2 regions of the Paenibacillus sp. MABNR03 genome follow, and region 1 is predicted to be linked to the other one. Evidence: riboswitches for the same ligand, from Rfam matches in the RefSeq annotation. Region 1 holds a riboswitch; the other holds the start of a gene.
What was found. Region 1 has a riboswitch for glycine ahead of sdaAB (L-serine ammonia-lyase, iron-sulfur-dependent subunit beta). Riboswitches for the same ligand answer to the same signal wherever they lie in the genome.

Region 1 (9,761 bases):
GTTATCCGTCCGGGCGAAACTTATGGTGAATCGAATCGGCTTTAAAGCGGTTTTTCTGGAACGGGAACAGGCCAATGCTGTTAAGGACTGGTTTCGGCAGGCTTCTGCCTTTATGAAGAGATGAAAATCGAATATCACGAAGAATGTACCCATTTAAGGCTGCCGGAATGCCGGCAGTCTTTTTTATGTTTGGGAGGCTAACTAAACGTGAACAACAACGTTTGGCATGATCCTTTTGTTACTGCGAAAGAAGATGAAATAGGGGATAATACATTTAATGGAATTTTCCTTTCTGTAATTAGATGATTCATTAAGGAGGGGTGTAATGGATGAGCAATGATCACAAAAAGGGGGAAGCGGAAACAAGCCGGCGAGGTGGATGGAAACATGCCGGATTGCTGCTTGGTGGGGTAGGCATATCCAATCTGGGGGATTTTATCTACATTGTGGCTATTAATCTGATGGTGCTCAACATGACTCAGTCTCCAGCAGCAGTAGCAGGATTGTGGATCATCTCCCCTATTGCCTCGGTATGCACCAAGTTCTGGTCAGGCAGTCTGATCGACCGCTATGACCAGCGGCAGATGATGATTGGAGCCGATCTGGTGAGAGCTGTACTCGTGGCAGTGCTTCCGCTGATGCCGAGTCTATGGATGATGTATGGCGTCATGTTTCTTGTCAGTATGTCGTCCTCCATATTTGTGCCGTCTTCACAGGTATATATTACCCGGCTGGTTCCTGCTGAGCGGCGAAAGCGATTCAATTCCCTGCAGGCGATGATCAGCTCAGGCGCTTTTATTACCGGTCCGGCCATAGCGGGAGTTATGCTGATCTATCTGTCTCCTGTGGCCGCGATCTATGCCAATGCAGCTTCCTTTGTTGTGTCTGCACTGATCCTGATGTTCTTGCCAAGGCTGGGCATTGGAGAGCAGAACCGCGGAACGGGGACAAGGCTAACCCCACGTCTGATTGCACAGGATTGGCGTGCCGTGCTGCACTTCAGTCATCAATCAGGTTATGTGGTCGGAGTCTATGCTTTGTTCCAGATCATTCTCGTCATCGGCATGTCGCTCGATGCGCAGGAAGTGGTGTTTATCCGTCAAGTAATGAACCTGTCCGAATCGCAGTATGGCGCGTTGATGAGTGTTACCGGAGTTGGCTATTTGGCTGGATCTCTATTGGTTTGGTTATTCGCCAAACACTTGCCTATCCGTCATATGATGGGCGGTGGTGTGCTCCTGGTCGCGCTTGGCTATTTCCTGTTCGCTCGTTCATTTTCGTTCGAGCTTGCAGCATTCGCCTTTATTATGCTTGGGCTGTGTTCCGCACTGGCGAACACGGGTCTGGTTACCTTTTATCAGAATAATATTCCGGTGGACCTGATGGGGCGGATGAGCAGCGTGCTTGGACTGATGCTGAGTGCTTTACAGGTCATCTCAATTTTGGCAATGGGGGGAGTTGCTGAAGTGATATCCCTTCGGACGGTGTATACGGTTGTTTCAGCAATTCTTATGCTGGGTGCTCTCCTATTGTGGCTTACTAGCTGGTTTCCTTCCAGACAACTATTTTATGGCGAACATGAGTCTTCCAAAAAATCATTTAGTGGTTAGGCATCATACTGTTTTCGACTGAACGATCCCGTGACAGGACGCATATAGATAGAAGATGATCTCGATCCGGCGACATAAGCTAGGAAAAGGGGGCATCGCAGAAAATGGCTGTCTTATCAACGGGGCCGATTGAAAATAGTATCGTGGTGGGAAGCGGTGTACGCCCTACCCAGAGAATTACGGTAAGAGTGGACAATCGGGATCCAGCAAACTTTGCAACCGTGCTGGTTCAGGGCTACTACTTGAATGGCATTCGTACATTATATGTGGAAGAAGTGTTTAATGTTTTGCCCAATCAGTTGATAACAAAAGATTATTATGCAAACTTGGATGCATTTGAATTCATCTTCACTACGGGGGATGCTGCTGCGGCTGATGTTCAGGTCTCCGTATGGGGGAAGGATCAGAATGGGGAGTTGGTAACAGCCCACCGTCTGGTGTCTGAGGAGTTGCTGGGAGCGTACGGGGGCATAGTTGGGGCGACTGGTGCTACTGGAGCTACCGGGACAGCAGGTATAGTGGGAACGACGGGACCCACAGGTATTACTGGAGTGACAGGAATGACAGGTGTTACCGGCCCGCCGGGAGGAACGACCGGAGTGACAGTGGCGACGGGGATCACTGGAGTCACAGGATCCATTGGAGTAACCGGAGCGACAGGGATCACCGGAGCAACAGGAATCACTGGAGCAACAGGAATAAGTGGAGTTACCGGTCTAACAGGCACTACGGGAAGTACTGGAACTACAGGAGCAACAGGGGTCACGGGGGAAACTGGGTTTACAGGAGATACTGGCGTTACAGGACTTACTGGAGTCACAGGATCCACTGGAGTAACCGGAGCGACAGGGATCACCGGAGAAACAGGAATAAGTGGAGTTACCGGTCTAACAGGCGCTACGGGAAGTACTGGAATCACAGGAGCAACAGGGGTCACGGGGGAAAGTGGGTTTACTGGAGATACTGGCGTTACAGGACTTACTGGAGTCACAGGATCCACTGGAGTGACCGGAGCGACAGGGATCACGGGAGAAACAGGAATAAGCGGAGTTACCGGTCTGACGGGCGCTACGGGAACGACCGGAATCACAGGAGCAACAGGGGTAACTGGAGCAACAGGAATAAGTGGAGTTACCGGTCTGACGGGCGCTACGGGAACGACTGGAATTACAGGGACAACTGGGGTTACGGGATCAACGGGAGCTTCCGAACCTGCGAGTTCATCGCTATTTGCTGACAGTCAGACAACTGCACTCGCTATACCGCTTGCGGGGGAAACAACGATTCAGACACTCAATGTCCCCGTCGTAGTAGGTCAACGGGTAAAGATTGATAACAGTGCTCAAATTGCCGTTGTGGTTACGGCCAACTGGAGCGTGACATTCGCTATGCGACTCCGCAGAAATGGAGTTCTGATTAACGAGCTGATTCTTTCCCGGACGGGAATTACTGCGTCTACGGTACGCTTTCTTTCATCTAATACCTACGTCGATACATCTATTGCAACGGGAAATAACGCCTACACGATAGGTATCCAATTTACAACGGCCACGAACGTAACCAGTGCCTCAGTTGAGACACGAAACCTGAATGCCATTCGTTTTACCTGATCCTAATCCCAAGATGATAATGATACGTCACTTTTATTGACATTACGTGTGTTGCATATTAATCTGTTATATGAATGATTCATTTAAAAATGATAAGCGTTTGATATGTGTTCGAACGAGTATTGACCATACAGCGGATGAGAACGAGCGGGAGAGACCTGAGCCGGCCAAGTGTAACCATAGGGCTGCCAGGCACCGAAGGAGCAAGCTGCTGCGCACCCGGCGCAGTGGTTAATCTCTCAGGTAAATGTACCATCGTTGGACGCAACTCTGGAGAGTGCGCAGGTTGCGCCACCCAAGGGGTATATGATGAGAACGGTATGCCGACTGCGGCTGCCCCTGATCATGAAACTCTCAGGTAACGAGGACAGAGAGAGGGCCTAAGGCCTTCTACTGTCCTTTTTTGATGTCATCATTCAGTAATGAAGGAACATTATGGTGCATGTCTGGATGGATATGACGATATGGAGGGGTGCAGGATGCGGTTTAAAGATGTTTTTTCAATTATTGGTCCGTCGATGACGGGTCCGTCAAGTTCACATACAGCTGGGGCTGCAAGGCTTGGGAGAATTGCGCGTCAGTGGCTGGGATGTACCCCGGAACGTGCCAGGCTAACATTATACGGTTCATTTGCTGATACGTACCAGGGTCATGGTACGGATCTGGCACTGATCGGCGGTTTGCTTGACTATGCCACGGATGATCCGCGTATACCGGACGCCGAGGAATATGCGGAGCAAGCGGGTATGGAGGTTGAATTCTTTACGAGTGGACTACCTGCTCCGCATCCCAACACGGTCAAGATTGAGTTGTGGTACGGTGAGCGTCAATGCTCGCTGATTGGTGCTTCCATTGGTGGCGGCAGTGTAACGGTGCATTCGCTCAATGATTTCCGTGTACAGATCAGTGGAGAGTTTCCAACACTGGTTCTGCGCCATTCGGACAAAGCAGGGGTGCTCGCTTCGGTTACGTCTACAATCAGTTCGTCAGGTGTTAACATCGGTTACATGCAAGTGGACCGGAAAGCCCGGGATGGCGAAGCGCTGACAGCGATGGAAATGGATGGAGCGCCAAGTCCGGAAATGTTGAACCGCCTGCGGTCACTGGATCATGTGCTGGATATTCGCGTTATTGATTTGAAGAAAGGGGTGGAACCGGATGCGGTTTAAGCACTTGCACGAACTGAATACCATCTGTACGGCTGAATCGAAAACCATTGCCAAGCTGATGATTGAGGAGCAGGTTCAGGAGACCAATACGCCCGAAGCAGACGTTGTACAGCAGATGTCAGAGTACTATCAGGTGATGAAGGAAGCTGTGCAAAAAGGGCTTACCGAGGATACGACTTCACGCAGTGGCTTGACCGGCGGAGACGGCAAGAAAATGGCGGAGTATATTCGTCAAGGCGAAACCTGTTCGGGTGATGCTTCTGCACTTGCGATGGCCTATGCCCTTTGTGTGTCTGAAGTCAATGCTTCCATGGGCCGGATCGTGGCTACGCCGACAGCGGGTTCGTGTGGCATTATTCCGGGGGTATTTATCAGCTCCCAAGAGCGATTCGGCTGGAGTGATGAGCATCTGGTCAACGGCCTATTCTGTGCAGGTGCGATTGGATATGTCATTGCTAACAACTCGTTTATCTCCGGTGCTGAAGGCGGCTGTCAGGCTGAAGTCGGTTCTGCGATCGGCATGGCTGCCGGTGCCATGGTTGAACTGCGCGGAGGGACACCCGAGCAGGTTGTTCATGCGGTAGGTCTCGCGTTAAAAAATACACTGGGCCTCATCTGCGATCCGGTTGCGGGCCTCGTGGAAATCCCATGCATCGTCCGTAACGGACTGGGTGCCGTAACGGCTCTCGCTGCGGCCGACATGGCACTGGCCGGGGTACGGAGTGCCATTCCGTCGGACGAAGTCATTGACGTCATGCTGGAAGTCGGAAGTGCCATGCCGAGCAGGCACCGCGAGACGGCCCAGGGCGGCTTGGCCCAGACGCCCACGGGCCGGAAAATGATGGAGAAGCTGGCCAAACCGAAGGCGAAGCGTGCAGAGCCTGAGGAGGAGATGGGGAACGCGCAGGGAAATTCGGAAGAGCAGGCCTAGAACCGAGCAGCTAAGGCGAGCATTCATCATAGAAAACCAATAAAACAAGCGTCCACTGCCCTTTTACAGGTCATACAGGACGCTTGTTTTCGATTCAGGAAATCTAATTAGCTCCTTTGGTATGAATAAGTAGGGGGAAGGTCGTGTGATCTACAATGCATACCAAGTGACTACTTGCTCTGCTCTCGAGTGATCTCCGTACTTAGTACGGCATAACCATAAGCGGGCAGTTCAATGGCCAGAACATCGCCATCCTTGGCTGTACGATGGTTGCCGTCCAATAATTCGGTCCATTCGCCTGTACCTGCATCCAGTTCAATGATCGCCGTCTCCTCCGAACGATTGAACAGAATGAGAATACGTTCCTCATCACTCTGCCGTTCCAGGACCAGCTGGCTTCCTTCTGCCCGAGCCTGCAGGAATCGAACTTTGCCTTCTGCGCGCAGAGCGGGGTGAGCATGACGAAGCGCAATGAGCTGTTGATAAAAGGCTAACAACTCGCGGTCCTGCTTCGCTTCATCCCACTCCATGCATTTCCGGCAGCCCGGATCAGCTCCACCATCCAGCCCAATCTCGTCTCCGTAATAGATGCACGGCGTACCTATGTAAGTAAACTGGAATAGCGCCGCCAGTTTCATTTTGCGCTGGTCACCTTCACATAGCGTCAGCAGCCTTGGTGTATCATGACTGTCCAACAGGTTGAACGCCACTTCGCTGGCTTGCAGCGGATAACGTGATAATTGCCGGCCGATGGAGTTCGCGAACGCCTCGGCATTCATTTTATTTTTCACAAAGAAACCATTCACGGCATCGGTAAACGGATAGTTCATGGAGGCATCAAACTGGTCTCCTTGCAGCCAGGCCGAGGATTCATTCCATATCTCACCGAGAATGTACGCATCCGGATTCGCAGCTTTCACCACCCGGCGGAAATCACGCCAGAATGCATCATCCACTTCGTCCGCGACATCCAGTCGCCAGCCGTCCATGCCCACTTCCTTGATCCAATACTCAGCAACCTTTAGCAGATAGTCTTTCACCTCGGGATTTTCCGTGTTCAGCTTGGGCATGTGCGGCTCGAATCCAAAGGTTTCATACGTAGGGATGCCATCCTTCACATCCAGCGGGAACTCGTGTACGTGGAACCAGTCTTTATACTTGGATTTTTCCCCGTTTTCCTGCACGTCCACAAAGGGAGCAAACGTCTTCCCGGAATGATTGAATACCGCGTCCAGAAGCACCCGAATGCCGCGTTCATGACACAGCTTAACCAGCCGTTTCACTGTATCTGCATCACCGAAATGCCGATCTACCCGGAGATAGTCTTCGGTATCATATTTATGGTTGGTGGTCGCTTCGAAGATAGGGGTAAAATAGATGGCGTTAATGCCCAGCTCGCTGAGATAGTCCAGATGATCAATCACACCCTGGAGGTCGCCTCCGAAGAAGTTGGACGGTGTAGGATCGCCGCCCCATGGCTCAACATTCTCCGGATTAAGGTCAGGGTTTCCATTGGCAAACCGCTCGGGAAAGATCTGATAGAAAACAGCATCCTTGACCCACTCAGGCGGCGTGAAGACCGCACCCGGGTGAATATAGGGGAACTGAAACATCTGCCCTGGATCGTCCGGTTCGTCTTCCTGGAAGTCCGTTTCGGACATCCAGATCTGCTCGTCTCCGCTTTTCAGCAAAAAGGAGTATTTCAGGCGATGGTACGGAGGTTTTATTTCACCCTCATAGTAGTCGAACATGGCGTCGGAGGTGAACTTGGCCAAAGGAATCAGCTCTTTGGTGTTTTCCCATGCGTATTTATCACCCGTCATGGCGTATACCTCGGTGAGATCATTCTTTTTGGCACGCAGACGCAGACGAACAGAATCCTTATCGTAGGCGTACGCCCAGTTTCGTTTGGGTTGATGATAGATGGCTTCCAGCAGCATGCTTAAATTCCTCCCCTTTTCACATACGGTATGTACTTTATAGACCTCATGGCATGGCATTTCTGAAGTTGCAGATTAAGGTATAATGAAAATTAAAGGTAACGGAGTATTCATCTAAGGAGTATCGTTTCGTTTATACATACAGCTTACTCCATTATGTTCAGATATATAATTAACCAAAAGGGTGCAGAAAGGAAACGAATTTACGCATGAAAACAAAACTGCTATACATTGAGGACGATACGGAAATCGCGACATGGGTCAGAGCCGACCTGGAGGAGCGTGGTTATGAGGTCGTATGGCTGGGAAGTGGAGAAGGTGCTGCTGAAGCTGCCGGGGACTGCTCGCTGATCATTTTGGATGTCATGCTGCCAGGGCTGGATGGATTTACGGTGGGGCAGCGGCTAAAAAAGGAACATCCTTCAGTGCCGATCGTCATGCTCTCGGCCAGAACGTCTATTGATGACAAGCTGCACGGGCTTGATTTTGCCGATGATTATGTAACCAAGCCTTTTCACCCCGATGAACTCGCTGCGCGAATTGAAGTTCAGCTGCGAAAGGCAGGGACTACGGTTTCCTCGGATGCTGCTCTGAAACTGGATCACCTGTCCATCTATGAGAAGGACAATCGGATCGTGAATGAGGAGACGGGGGAGGAGATCATTTTATCGGGAAAACAGTTTCACATCTTCGCGTACCTGCTCAGGCATATGGGCATGATCCGTACGAAAGAGCAGATTTATGAGGCGGTCTGGAATGAGCCCTATCTCGATGGAGACAAAACATTAATGGTACATATTCGCCACCTGCGCGAAAAGCTTGAACTTGATCCAGCGAATCCGTCAGTGATTCAAACCGTGCGCGGGGTTGGATACCGTGTGAAGAAACCATGATCGGGCGGTTCAAAGAGAAGGGGAAACGGAAAAGTCAGAGGGAACGGAAGGAGCCTGAAAAGCGTAAGCTTCGATTTGGTCGCTCGCTCATGTCCCGTTATATGATTCTGATTTTATGTGCCATTTTGTTTGTTCCCGTCGTTCTTCCAATCACATCCATCATTTATGTGGTGGTGGTGAACAATACGAGCAAAGGCAGTCAGGCTCCCTACGGTGATGTTACCCATATAACCAATCTCTGGTCGAAAGAATCGATGAAGCTGGATGAGGCAGCGCCTGCCCAGATCGATAAACGCATGAAGCAGTTACAAGCCAAATATCCCAAATCATCAATGTACCGGGTGAACGAAAAAGGGGAGACCGCGTTTATCCTCGGGGGTGAAGGTGTGGAAGTATCTGAATCTCCGGTGAATGGAACGACAATGACTATATTGAAATGGACGCTGAATAATCAGAAGAAGGAAGAAACTCGAATTCCTGCAGTATGGGACGTAGCCCACACCTTGCAATTCATGAAGGAGGCCAACTACCGTGATCCGCTGACTGTTGTTTCATTTATAGGTGGAGGGGATCAGAACAAGGGAAAAGGCTTCATGGTGATTGAAGTACCGCGATATTTACTGCAAAAGCCTCAAAGCAACTGGCCGATGGAACTCCTGTATCTCGGGTTGGTTATGACCATCATTTTTCTGGTATTTATTGTGATGTCGATCCTGTTCTTTGCACGGATTCGCAAACGGCTTATCCGTCTGCAGACAGCCATGATTACTCCAGGCAAGGAAGGTATTCCGCTTCCTGTCGATATCCGGAGATCGGACGAGATTGGTCAGTTGGAGGATTCATTCAACCAGATGGTGTATCAGCTGACAGACAGCCGTCTCAGGGAACGCGAGGAGGAACAGTTCCGAAAACGTCTCATTGCAGGGCTGTCTCACGACTTGCGCACGCCTCTAACGGTCATCCGTGGACACATGCATGCCCTGAACAAGGAAGCGCTCAGCGATAAGGGCAGCAGCTCATTGGCACGCATGGAAGCCAAGATGGATGATCTAAGTGGACTTATTGATAACATGTTATCGTACAATCTGCTTGCAAGCGGAAAGTATACCCTGAAACTGGAGGAGAAGGATGTCCTTCGAATCGTTAGGGAAACGGCCGCGGCATGGTACCCCGTATGGGAGAAGGAACAGTTTGATATCGATATTGACCTGCCGGATGAACCGCTGATCTGGCGGGTCGATGAACAGGGCATGCGTCGTATTCTGGATAACCTGTTACAGAACGTGATCCGGTATGCGGGGGATGGGAAGTACATCGGCATATCCACAGAACGAATTCAGGAAAGAACAGCCTTGGTGATTCGAGATAAAGGGCCTGGGATGCAGCATGAAATAGGGGCAAAAGGTACAGGTCTTGGGCTGTCCATTGTAGATCTGCTCGTCCGCGAGATGGGGCTGCGCAAGAAGGTGGACAGCTCGCCGGAGGGCGTCCGGATATTTATCTACTGACTCGAATAGGTGGGGTGGAAACCACGATTTAAACTAAACTTAAACTTCGGATCACTTTAGATTTAACCTTGGGCGGTTACGATGATATCCGAGGTGATCA
Region 2 (9,761 bases), on a different contig from region 1:
GGTTGTCGTTCGTACACTTGATATCGGTGGAGACAAAGAGCTTCCATATCTGGATCTGCCAAAAGAAATGAATCCATTCCTCGGTTTCCGCGCAGTTCGTCTGTGTCTGGACCGTCTGGATATTTTCCGTACTCAATTGCGTGCATTGCTGCGTGCAAGTGTACATGGTAACCTGCGTGTCATGTTCCCGATGATCGCAACACTGGGTGAATTCCGTGAAGCAAAAGCTGTCCTGCTCGAAGAGAAGGAGAAGCTGGTAGCCGAAGGTATTGCTGTTTCCGACAGCATTCAACTGGGCATCATGGTCGAGATTCCTTCGACTGCGGTTTTGGCGGATCAATTTGCCAAAGAGGTTGATTTCTTCAGTATCGGAACAAACGATCTGATTCAATACACCATGGCTGCTGACCGCATGAACGAGCGTGTCTCTTATCTGTACCAACCTTATAATCCTTCCATTTTGCGTTTGGTTAAAATGGTCATCGATGCAGCTCATCGTGAAGGAAAATGGGTTGGCATGTGCGGAGAGATGGCGGGAGACGAAACAGCAATTCCATTGCTGCTCGGTCTCGGACTGGATGAGTTCAGCATGAGCGCAACATCCATTCTGCCAGCTCGTAGTCAGATCACCAAGCTGTCCCGTGCGGACATGCAGGAACTGGCTGCCAAAGCTCTCGATATGCAAACGGCTGAACAAGTGGTTGAATTGGTTCAAAGCATCAAAGCGTAATTTTGCCGGGGGTTCCTCCGGGTGTGAAGGTCTTTTCTTTTTCCGATTAATGGGCTGCAGAAATGCAGCGATATTGCCGGTATCTGCGATAATCGCGGATGCCGGCTTTTTTTGTGTGCCATAATTGTTGAAAGGTAATAAACGATGAGAGAGTGGATTTCATCAGGAATGAGGGATACGAAAAATGAAAGTAAAGTGAAACAAGCTCTTGCTGATGTGTATACGTCAGCAAGAGCTTGTTTCTTAAATTCCTATAGTGTTTAGCTGCAAGCACAGTTCAGAACAGGTTTACGAGCCGCAGTTGTCTCATCCAAGCGGGTAACCGGTGTGCCATAAGGAGCATTCAGTACCAGTTCAGGTGTCTCTTCTGCTTCCTTGGCAATCCGTATCATCGTATCAATAAAGCCATCAAGCGTCTCCTTGCTCTCCGTTTCCGTTGGCTCAATCATGATACATTCCTCAACGTTGAGCGGGAAGTATACGGTTGGCGGATGATACCCAAAATCAAGCAGTCGTTTGGCCACATCCAGTGTCCGTACACCATATTGCTTCAGTCCCCGACCAGACATGACAAATTCATGTTTACACACGCCTGGATACGGAATCTCGTAGTAAGGAGCAAGACGTGCCATCATATAGTTTGCATTCAGTACGGCACATTCAGAAACCCGGCGCAAACCTTCCGGTCCATAAGTACGAATGTAAGCATAGGCGCGTACCAAAATACCGAAGTTGCCGTAATACGCTTTGACCCGGCCGATCGATTGATCGCCTTCACGATCCAGTGCGTATTGTCCCTGATCATTCTTGATGACCATCGGTTTTGGCAGGAACGGAATCAGTCGGCTTTTAACGCCAACTGGTCCCGCACCAGGACCGCCTCCGCCATGAGGGGTACTCATCGTTTTATGCAAGTTCAGATGCACCACGTCGAAGCCCATATCGCCAGGCCGGGTGATGCCCATAATGGCATTGGAGTTGGCTCCATCGTAGTACAGCAAACCTCCAGCTTGATGCACGATTGAGGCAATCTCCTGGATGTCCTTTTCAAACAATCCAAGTGTGTTCGGGTTGGTCAGCATGAGCGCTGCGGTATCCGAACCAACTGCTGCGCGAAGTGCGTCCAGATCTACCAGACCGTCTGCACGGGAAGGAATCGTAACCGTTTCGAAACCTGCTACGGTTGCACTTGCCGGGTTGGTACCATGGGATGAATCCGGCACGATGACTTTGGTGCGCTGTTCACCCCGACCTTCGTGATAGGCACGAATCATCATGAGTCCGGTCCATTCACCATGTGCACCAGCGGCTGGTTGCAGGGTTACAGCATCCATACCTGTCAGACCTGCAAGGTCGTTTTGCAACGTGTACAGCAGTTCAAGCGCACCCTGAATGCTGGATTCAGGTTGATAAGGATGGATTTTGGCAAATCCGCTGTAACGGGCGACATCCTCATTGATTTTTGGATTGTACTTCATCGTGCAGGAGCCGAGAGGGTAGAATCCGTTATCTACCCCGAAGTTACGGCGGGAGAGGGCAGTATAGTGACGGATGACATCGACTTCAAATACCTCGGGCAGTGCAGCTGCTTCCGAACGCAGCATTTCCCGGGGAATCAACGATTCCGGATCTTGACGCGGAACATCACATTCAGGCAGAGAGTAAGCGACTCGACCCGGGCTGCTAAGTTCAAAGATCAGAGATTGCTCCGGAGCGGGCGATGCAGTCTGCGCAGTTTGATTCGAGTTGGTTTCGGTTTGGAAAGGAGCTGCCGGTTCCGGCTGTCCTTGAGTTGTTGTCATTTCCTGAGTCACAGCGATCCCTCCAATACACGTGCGAATTCGTCAATCTCTTCCTTGCTGCGTCGTTCTGTAACGGCTACCAGCATATGTCCGGCAAGTTCAGGATAATCACGTCCAAGTTCATAACCACCGATAAATCCGGCATCCAGCAGCTTCAGCTGAAGTGCACTGGCGTCTGTTCCTTCAGGCAGTTGGATGACAAACTCATTGAATGTTGGTGCAGTAAACGTCAGGCTGACCCCGGGAATAGCGGTTAACGTATTCAGGGCATAGTGACTTTTTTGCAGATTCAAGTCAGCTACATCGATCATTCCCTGTCTCCCCATGGTGGACATATATACAGATGCGCTCAGTGCAAGCAAAGCCTGATTAGAGCAAATGTTGGATGTCGCCTTTTCGCGGCGGATGTGCTGTTCCCGCGCTTGCAGCGTCAATACAAAACCGCGTTTGCCGTTACGATCGGTTGTCTGGCCTACGATTCGGCCAGGAATCCGGCGCATATGAGCCTGGGATACGGCGAAATATCCGCACGTTGGGCCGCCGAGGGAAGCGGCGATGCCAAGGGGCTGCGCGTCGCCAACTACGATGTCGGCACCCAACTTGCCTGGGGCTTCAAGCAGACCAAGCGCCAGCGGGTTTGCGCTGACTACGAGCAGTCCCTTGTGCGCATGTGCGAGGTCTGCAGCCTGTTTTACATTTTCCACGGCTCCGAAGAAGTTCGGACTCTGGATCATGACGGCTGCAGTATCGTCGGATATGGCAGTTTGCAGGGCATCCCAGTCAGTGACCCCATTCTGATAACCAATCTCGACAATCTCCAAATTCAAACCGTGAGCGTAAGCCTTCAATACTTGACGAGCTTCCGGATGAACCGTACGGGATACGATCAGCTGTTTACGGCGGGTTGCCGCAGCAGCCAGGTTTCCTGCTTCCGCAAATGCGGTTGCGCCATCATACATGCTGGCATTGGCTACGGCCATGCCGGTCAGTTCACAGATATACGATTGAAATTCGAAGATGGCTTGGAGCTCACCCTGACTAATTTCGGGCTGGTACGGCGTATAGGCTGTATAGAACTCGGAACGGGAAATGACGTGGTTAATCACGGAAGGAATGTGGTGATCATAAATGCCTGCACCCAGAAAACTGGCGTGTGTCTCAAAATTGGCATTGGCACCGGCTTGCTTGGACATATGGCGCGTCAGCGCGTATTCATCCAGTTTGGAGGAAACGGGCAGCTCGCCCTGATAACGAATCTCCTGTGGAATGTCATGAAACAGATCCTCAATCGTGTCCACACCGATGGTCGCGAGCATGGCGCTCTGATCCTGCTCAGTCATGGGAATGTAACGGTGCTTGCTCATGCTTGATCAGCTCCTTGGGTAGGTGTCTTTTGCGTGCGTGTCCGTTTATGAAAAGGGGTCTTCACGACCTCGGCTTTCAGTTTCTTGCCGCGGATCTCAATCTCCAGCGGGGTACCCAACGCAGCATACTTGCTGTCGATCAGTGCGAGTCCCAGATTGCGTTTCAGCGTAGGGGACTGTGTGCCTGTCGTCACTTCACCGATCTGCACGCCTTCGGCGTAGATTGGATAGTGAGGGCGGGGAATACCGCGCTCCAGCACTTCGATGCCGACCAGTTTGCGGGCAGGCCCCTCATTTTTTTGCAGCAACAAGGCTTCGTGTCCGATAAAAGGTCCGGCATTCAGCTTCACAAACATGCCAACCCCTGCCTCCAGCGGAGAGATGGTTGGTGACAATTCCTGTCCATACAGGGGCAGCTTCGCTTCAAAGCGCAGTGTATCCCGTGCACCGAGTCCAGCAGGAACCAGTCCGTGTACTTCGCCAGCCTGCATTAATCCGTTCCAGACTGCAGAAGCCTGTTCTGCTGGTACGTAAAGTTCAAAGCCGTCTTCACCGGTATAACCAGTGCGGGACAGCAACAATTTTACACCGCACACCTCAGCATTCTGTACAAAGCGGAAAGGCTCAATCGTGAAAACATCGGTACCTGTAACTTTTCCAATAATGTCCACAGCAAGCGGGCCTTGCAGAGCCAGAAGAGCTGTCTCCTCGGAATCATTCTTCATGCTCACCCCAGGGACCATATGCTCTTGCAGCCATGCCCAATCCTTGTCGATATTGGAGGCGTTAACTACCAGCATATAATGCTGATCTTCCAGCTTATACACAAGCAGATCGTCGACCACGCCACCATCCGGATAACACATCAATGTATACTGCGCCTGACCGGGAACCAGTGTGGTCACGTCATTGGTCGTCATTTTCTGCAAAAATGCTTCTGCCTGTTCACCCCGCACGGTAAATTCGCCCATGTGAGATACATCAAACAGACCGGCCCGTTCCCGTACGGCTTCATGTTCCTTTTGAATTCCGCTGAACTGCACCGGAAGCTCCCAGCCTCCAAAATCGATGCACCGTACACCTTCGTATTGCTGATAAAGTGGAAAGAGTGGAGTTCTAAGCAAATCGGACATCAAATCACCTCGTTGTGGCCGCTGCGGGCCGAGTGTGTAACATGAATGAAGCAGTAATTTTTCGTATAAGTATAATTAAGGCTGCTACAGACAGCGCCGGCTGATCCTGGTTTTTCGTTTTTTTGGGAAAAAGGAAAAGGACAGGCCAAAGAACCGGCATGCCAGAAGCACGCTGTATTCTAAGGCTCTGTCCTTGGTACCTGAGAGTTACCCCGCCAATCAGTTGCAGCAGGTTTCCCCTTGGGTGATCATTACGCCCTGACCGGGCGATTAGATGCTCTCCAGAGTTGCGTCCCGTAAAAGTCCTTTTGCCTGAGAGATTCACCTCCCGCTTGTCGGGTGGTTTACTCCTTCGGCGTTACCGCATGCACATCCAAGACTCGGGTGTCACGGGTAATCTCTCCCTTTACATTCATCCGCGGGTAATGCACACAACAATAAACATTTACTCTCTCATTAAAACGTGAATCCACTATCGATGTCAAGAACGATATCATAGAAAATGATAAAAAACCGAATAATTCTTAGATTGTTAACGGTATTGTTCGTATATATAAAAAGATTACGCTTACTCTTCTATTATCCACCATTATATGTAGAGAGAGGATATTTGAGTTACAGGCCTTTAATGTAGAAATCTAAATATTTTGTGAGGTATCTTGACATTTGAATCCGAAATATCATACGCTAAGTTCTGGGAAAAAGGGTAAGGCCAAAGAAACGCATGCACTCATTAATGAAAAGCGAGGCGGATATCGATGAGCGAATTGAAAAGTGATTTCCTGTACAGTGAAGAGCACGAGTGGGTGCAAACCGTAGGGGAGGATACTGTACGGATCGGCATTACCGAGTTCGCGCAGCATCAGCTGGGTGACATTGTGTTTGTGGAATTGCCTGACCTTGAATCGGATGTAAAAGCGGAAGACAGCATTGGCACGATCGAATCCGTCAAGACGGTTTCCGATTTGTTTTCTCCGGTCAGTGGTTCAATTATTGCCGTGAATGATGCGTTGCAGGATGCACCTGAACTGGTTAACAGTTCGCCTTATGAAGAAGGCTGGATGATTGAGATTCGTGTTGAAGGTGATCTGACAGAAGCCTTGTCGAAATTGATGAGTGCCGATGCATATCGTAAGCATACAGAGGAGTAGAATGGTTTTGTACTAATTAGCCTATCATTTCATTACAAATAAATGTTCTTGCACGTTTTCAGAGCCTGTGTGAGCCTTGGTGCTTATGCAGGCTTTTTGTGTTCTTTAAGGCAGGGTTGGTCGCCAGAAAAAGGTGCTGGAGAGGATGAAATAAGCGTCGATTGTACAACCTATTCCCATAAAACCAAGACAGTAAATGATGTAAGTCACACACGAAAAAAACCTTGAATATCAACGGTTACAGCCTTCCAATCACGATAAAAACGATTACATAACCGTAATGTTGTCATCAATGATCATGACGAAAGTACGCTTTCCTTTCGTTGAACCGGAGACCAATCTGGCTTAGGATAACAGCAGGGGAGAAATGATACCCCTTTCATAAATTATAATCACTTGATCCGAGGAGGATAATACAATGAGTAACTTGGACCAAACGTCCAATTCCAAAGGCGGTCTCCGGGTAGGCGTTCAACGTTTTGGCCGATTCCTGAGCGGTATGGTTATGCCGAATATGGGGGCATTTATTGCCTGGGGACTGATTACTGCGCTGTTCATTGAAAAGGGTTGGTTCCCTAATGCAACTCTTGCAGAGCTAGTGGATCCGATGATCAAATATTTGCTGCCGCTGCTTATTGGTTACACCGGGGGTACCATGGTGCATGGCCAGCGTGGTGGTGTCGTGGGTGCCATCATGACCATCGGGGTTATTGTCGGTAGTGATATTCCGATGTTCTTGGGTGCCATGATTGCCGGACCTCTGGCAGCATGGGTCATCAAAAAGTTTGATAAAGCAGTTGAAGGCAAAATCAAAGCAGGATTCGAAATGTTGGTCAACAACTTCTCTGCCGGGATTATTGGCGGGATCTTGGGGATTATTGCACTGCTGGGGATCGGGCCAGCTGTAGAAGCAATTAGCACAGTATTGTCTGCTGGCGTACAGGGTCTGATGAATCTGGGCTTGCTTCCGCTGGTCAATCTGATTATTGAGCCGGGGAAAGTATTGTTCCTGAACAATGCAATCAACCACGGAATTCTAACTCCGATTGCAACAGACCAAGCAAGAGAATTGGGCCAATCCGTATTATACATGCTTGAATCCAACCCGGGTCCCGGACTTGGAATCTTGCTGGCCTACTGCTTCTTCGGTCGTGGTACTGCAAGATCTTCTGCACCGGGTGCCGTTATCATCCATTTCTTCGGGGGAATTCACGAAATTTATTTCCCTTACATTCTGATGAGACCGATTCTGATTCTTGCTGCAATCGCAGGTGGTGTGGCAGGTACAGCAACCTTTATGCTCACCGGAGCCGGACTGGTTTCAGCACCTTCGCCGGGTAGTATCATTGCATATTCCCTGTTAACACCAAAAGGCGGGTATCTTCCGATGCTCGCAGGGGTGGCTGTTGCCGCCATTGTTTCCTTCCTGGTTGCAGCGCTGCTGCTGAAAACAGGCAAACAAAAGGAAGAAGATCTGGAGTCTGCATCCAATCGGATGAAAGACATGAAGAGTCAAGGAACTACGCCGAATGCTGCCATTACGGCGGATAACCGTGAAGCAGACAGAGCAGCGGATATTGCTTCTTCTGCCGTGAAAACCGATGTGAAGAAAATCGTTTTCTCCTGTGATGCCGGTATGGGTTCCAGTGCCATGGGGGCTTCCATTCTTCGCAAGAAGATGAAAGCAGAAGGGATTGACGTAGCGGTAACCAATACGGCAATCAGTGATATCCCTCAGGACGCAGACGTTGTCATTACGCAGAAGACATTAACGGATCGTGCCCGCAGCGTGGCACCGAACGCAGAGCATATTTCCATCGACAACTTCCTAAAAAGCCCGGAATACGATGCGCTCGTTGAACGCCTGAAATAACAGGCTGCGATCGTTTTCCCTGAGCCGGAGGCTTGAGATATGAGTATTACGAAAAGACAGCGTGAAATTGTGGAATTCCTGCTGGAACATCCGCATGAGGTAACCGCAGGTGAAATTGCCATCGCGGTAAAAGTCAGTACCCGAACCGTTCATCGGGAGCTGCAGATGATTGAGAAGTGGCTGGAGCCACTGGGCATGAAATTAGAAAAAAAATCGGGGACCGGGGTCCGTATTGACCCTGGTTCCAACGATTTGGCTGCACTGCGTCAGCAATTGGAGCTTAACGAATACGTGGAGTTTACGCCGGAAGAGCGTAAACTCTTCATGCTTTGCATTTTGCTGGATGAAGCGGAGCCCGTAAAACTGCTTGCGTTGTCATCAGACCTGAAAGTGACGGTCTCCACGGTGAGCAATGACCTCGATGAGCTGGAGCCCCGAATTCGGCAGGCTGGACTGAAGCTGGTTCGCAGACGAGGATACGGGGTGAAGATCAATGGAAGTGAAACAGCTTATCGTGCAGCGATTGCCGGGCTTGCGCTAGAATTTCTGGATGAGTCGGATCTCTTTGGAAGACAACCCGAGCAGGGCGTTTCCAAGGTGAATCAGAAGCTGCTCAGCATGATTGGCCACCGTGACGTACTGACGGTCGAAAATGCCTTGTGGCAGCCCGATATAGATTGGCTTGAAAATATTCCGGAGCGACAGTATACGAAATTGCTTATTCAATTATCCGTTGCACTGGCGCGCATACGCAAAGGGTTTACGGTAGGGCGAGGCACTGCACAAAAGACGATACACTCGTCTACTTTGGACATGAATGTACCTGAATATATGGCCTCCCGGTTATGCGGTGTGCTGTCCAGTCAGCTTGGAATATCGTTTGCCAAAGAAGAACAGAGCTATCTACACAAATTATTAATCGAAACAGAGCAGCTTATTCACTCCACACGTTTACTGCCTGTTGACGATCTGGTGCTGCTGGATATGGTTCGTTCCCTGATGGATCAGATGCAGGAGAGAACCGGTTATGCATTCCAGGAGGATCGTCTCCTGCGAGAAGGGCTGATTGCCCATATGCAGCCGGTGATGGAACGCATCGGGGGACAGCAGAGCATACGTAACCCGTTGCTCCAACAGATCCGCAAGGATTATGATTCGCTGTTCGCGGATGTGAAGAAAGCCGTGCATATCGCATGGCCGGATACGGACGTACCGGATGAGGAAATTGGGTTTTTGGTCATGCATTTCGGAGCTTCCATCGAGCGATTGCGTGTACTGAAGCGTGAGATTCGGGCGATTATTGTTTGCACCAGCGGAATCGGATCCTCACGCATGCTTTCCAGCCGTTTGTCCAAGGAGATCCCGGAAATTCGCATTATCGACAGTGCATCATGGTATGAAGCCGCGCGGATCCCCGAAGAGGATTATGATCTCATTTTGTCGACCGTCGATCTGCCGATGGAGCCGCATCAGTATTACAAGGTGAGTCCCTTGTTGACGGCAGATGAAAGTGAACGTTTGAGGCAGTACATTCAAAATACGACGCTGCAACGGGAACAAGGCAAGTATGGGGACAGTAAAGGAAGCCGAAGGGCAACTGATCGTAATCCGGACCCGGCGGGGCTTGATGCCACGCTCATTGAGATTGTACGTATCATAGGCAAGTTTCAGGTGTTTCCTCTGGATAACGGCAGGATGGGATTTTACG

Region 2: it holds a riboswitch for glycine, as region 1 does, so the genes downstream of both, gcvT (glycine cleavage system aminomethyltransferase GcvT) here and sdaAB (L-serine ammonia-lyase, iron-sulfur-dependent subunit beta) in region 1, are expected to answer to the same signal.

The regions. Positions count from the first base shown of each region.
Region 1 is NZ_JBCIYR010000006.1:132,639-142,399, forward strand. Features, by position in the region: gene AAIH57_RS24845 (PH domain-containing protein) at 1-124, shown strand, start outside; gene AAIH57_RS24850 (MFS transporter) at 330-1,610, shown strand; gene AAIH57_RS24855 (collagen-like triple helix repeat-containing protein) at 1,715-3,220, shown strand; glycine riboswitch at 3,359-3,484, shown strand; glycine riboswitch at 3,489-3,593, shown strand; gene sdaAB (L-serine ammonia-lyase, iron-sulfur-dependent subunit beta) at 3,700-4,389, shown strand; gene sdaAA (L-serine ammonia-lyase, iron-sulfur-dependent, subunit alpha) at 4,379-5,320, shown strand; gene AAIH57_RS24870 (alpha-glycosidase) at 5,491-7,260, opposite strand; gene AAIH57_RS24875 (response regulator transcription factor) at 7,470-8,153, shown strand; gene AAIH57_RS24880 (histidine kinase dimerization/phospho-acceptor domain-containing protein) at 8,150-9,661, shown strand.
Region 2 is NZ_JBCIYR010000003.1:83,907-93,667, forward strand. Features, by position in the region: gene ptsP (phosphoenolpyruvate--protein phosphotransferase) at 1-730, shown strand, start outside; gene gcvPB (aminomethyl-transferring glycine dehydrogenase subunit GcvPB) at 991-2,544, opposite strand; gene gcvPA (aminomethyl-transferring glycine dehydrogenase subunit GcvPA) at 2,541-3,896, opposite strand; gene gcvT (glycine cleavage system aminomethyltransferase GcvT) at 3,893-5,029, opposite strand; glycine riboswitch at 5,215-5,316, opposite strand; glycine riboswitch at 5,320-5,445, opposite strand; gene gcvH (glycine cleavage system protein GcvH) at 5,788-6,180, shown strand; gene AAIH57_RS15620 (PTS mannitol transporter subunit IICB) at 6,599-8,053, shown strand; gene AAIH57_RS15625 (BglG family transcription antiterminator) at 8,093-9,761, shown strand, end outside.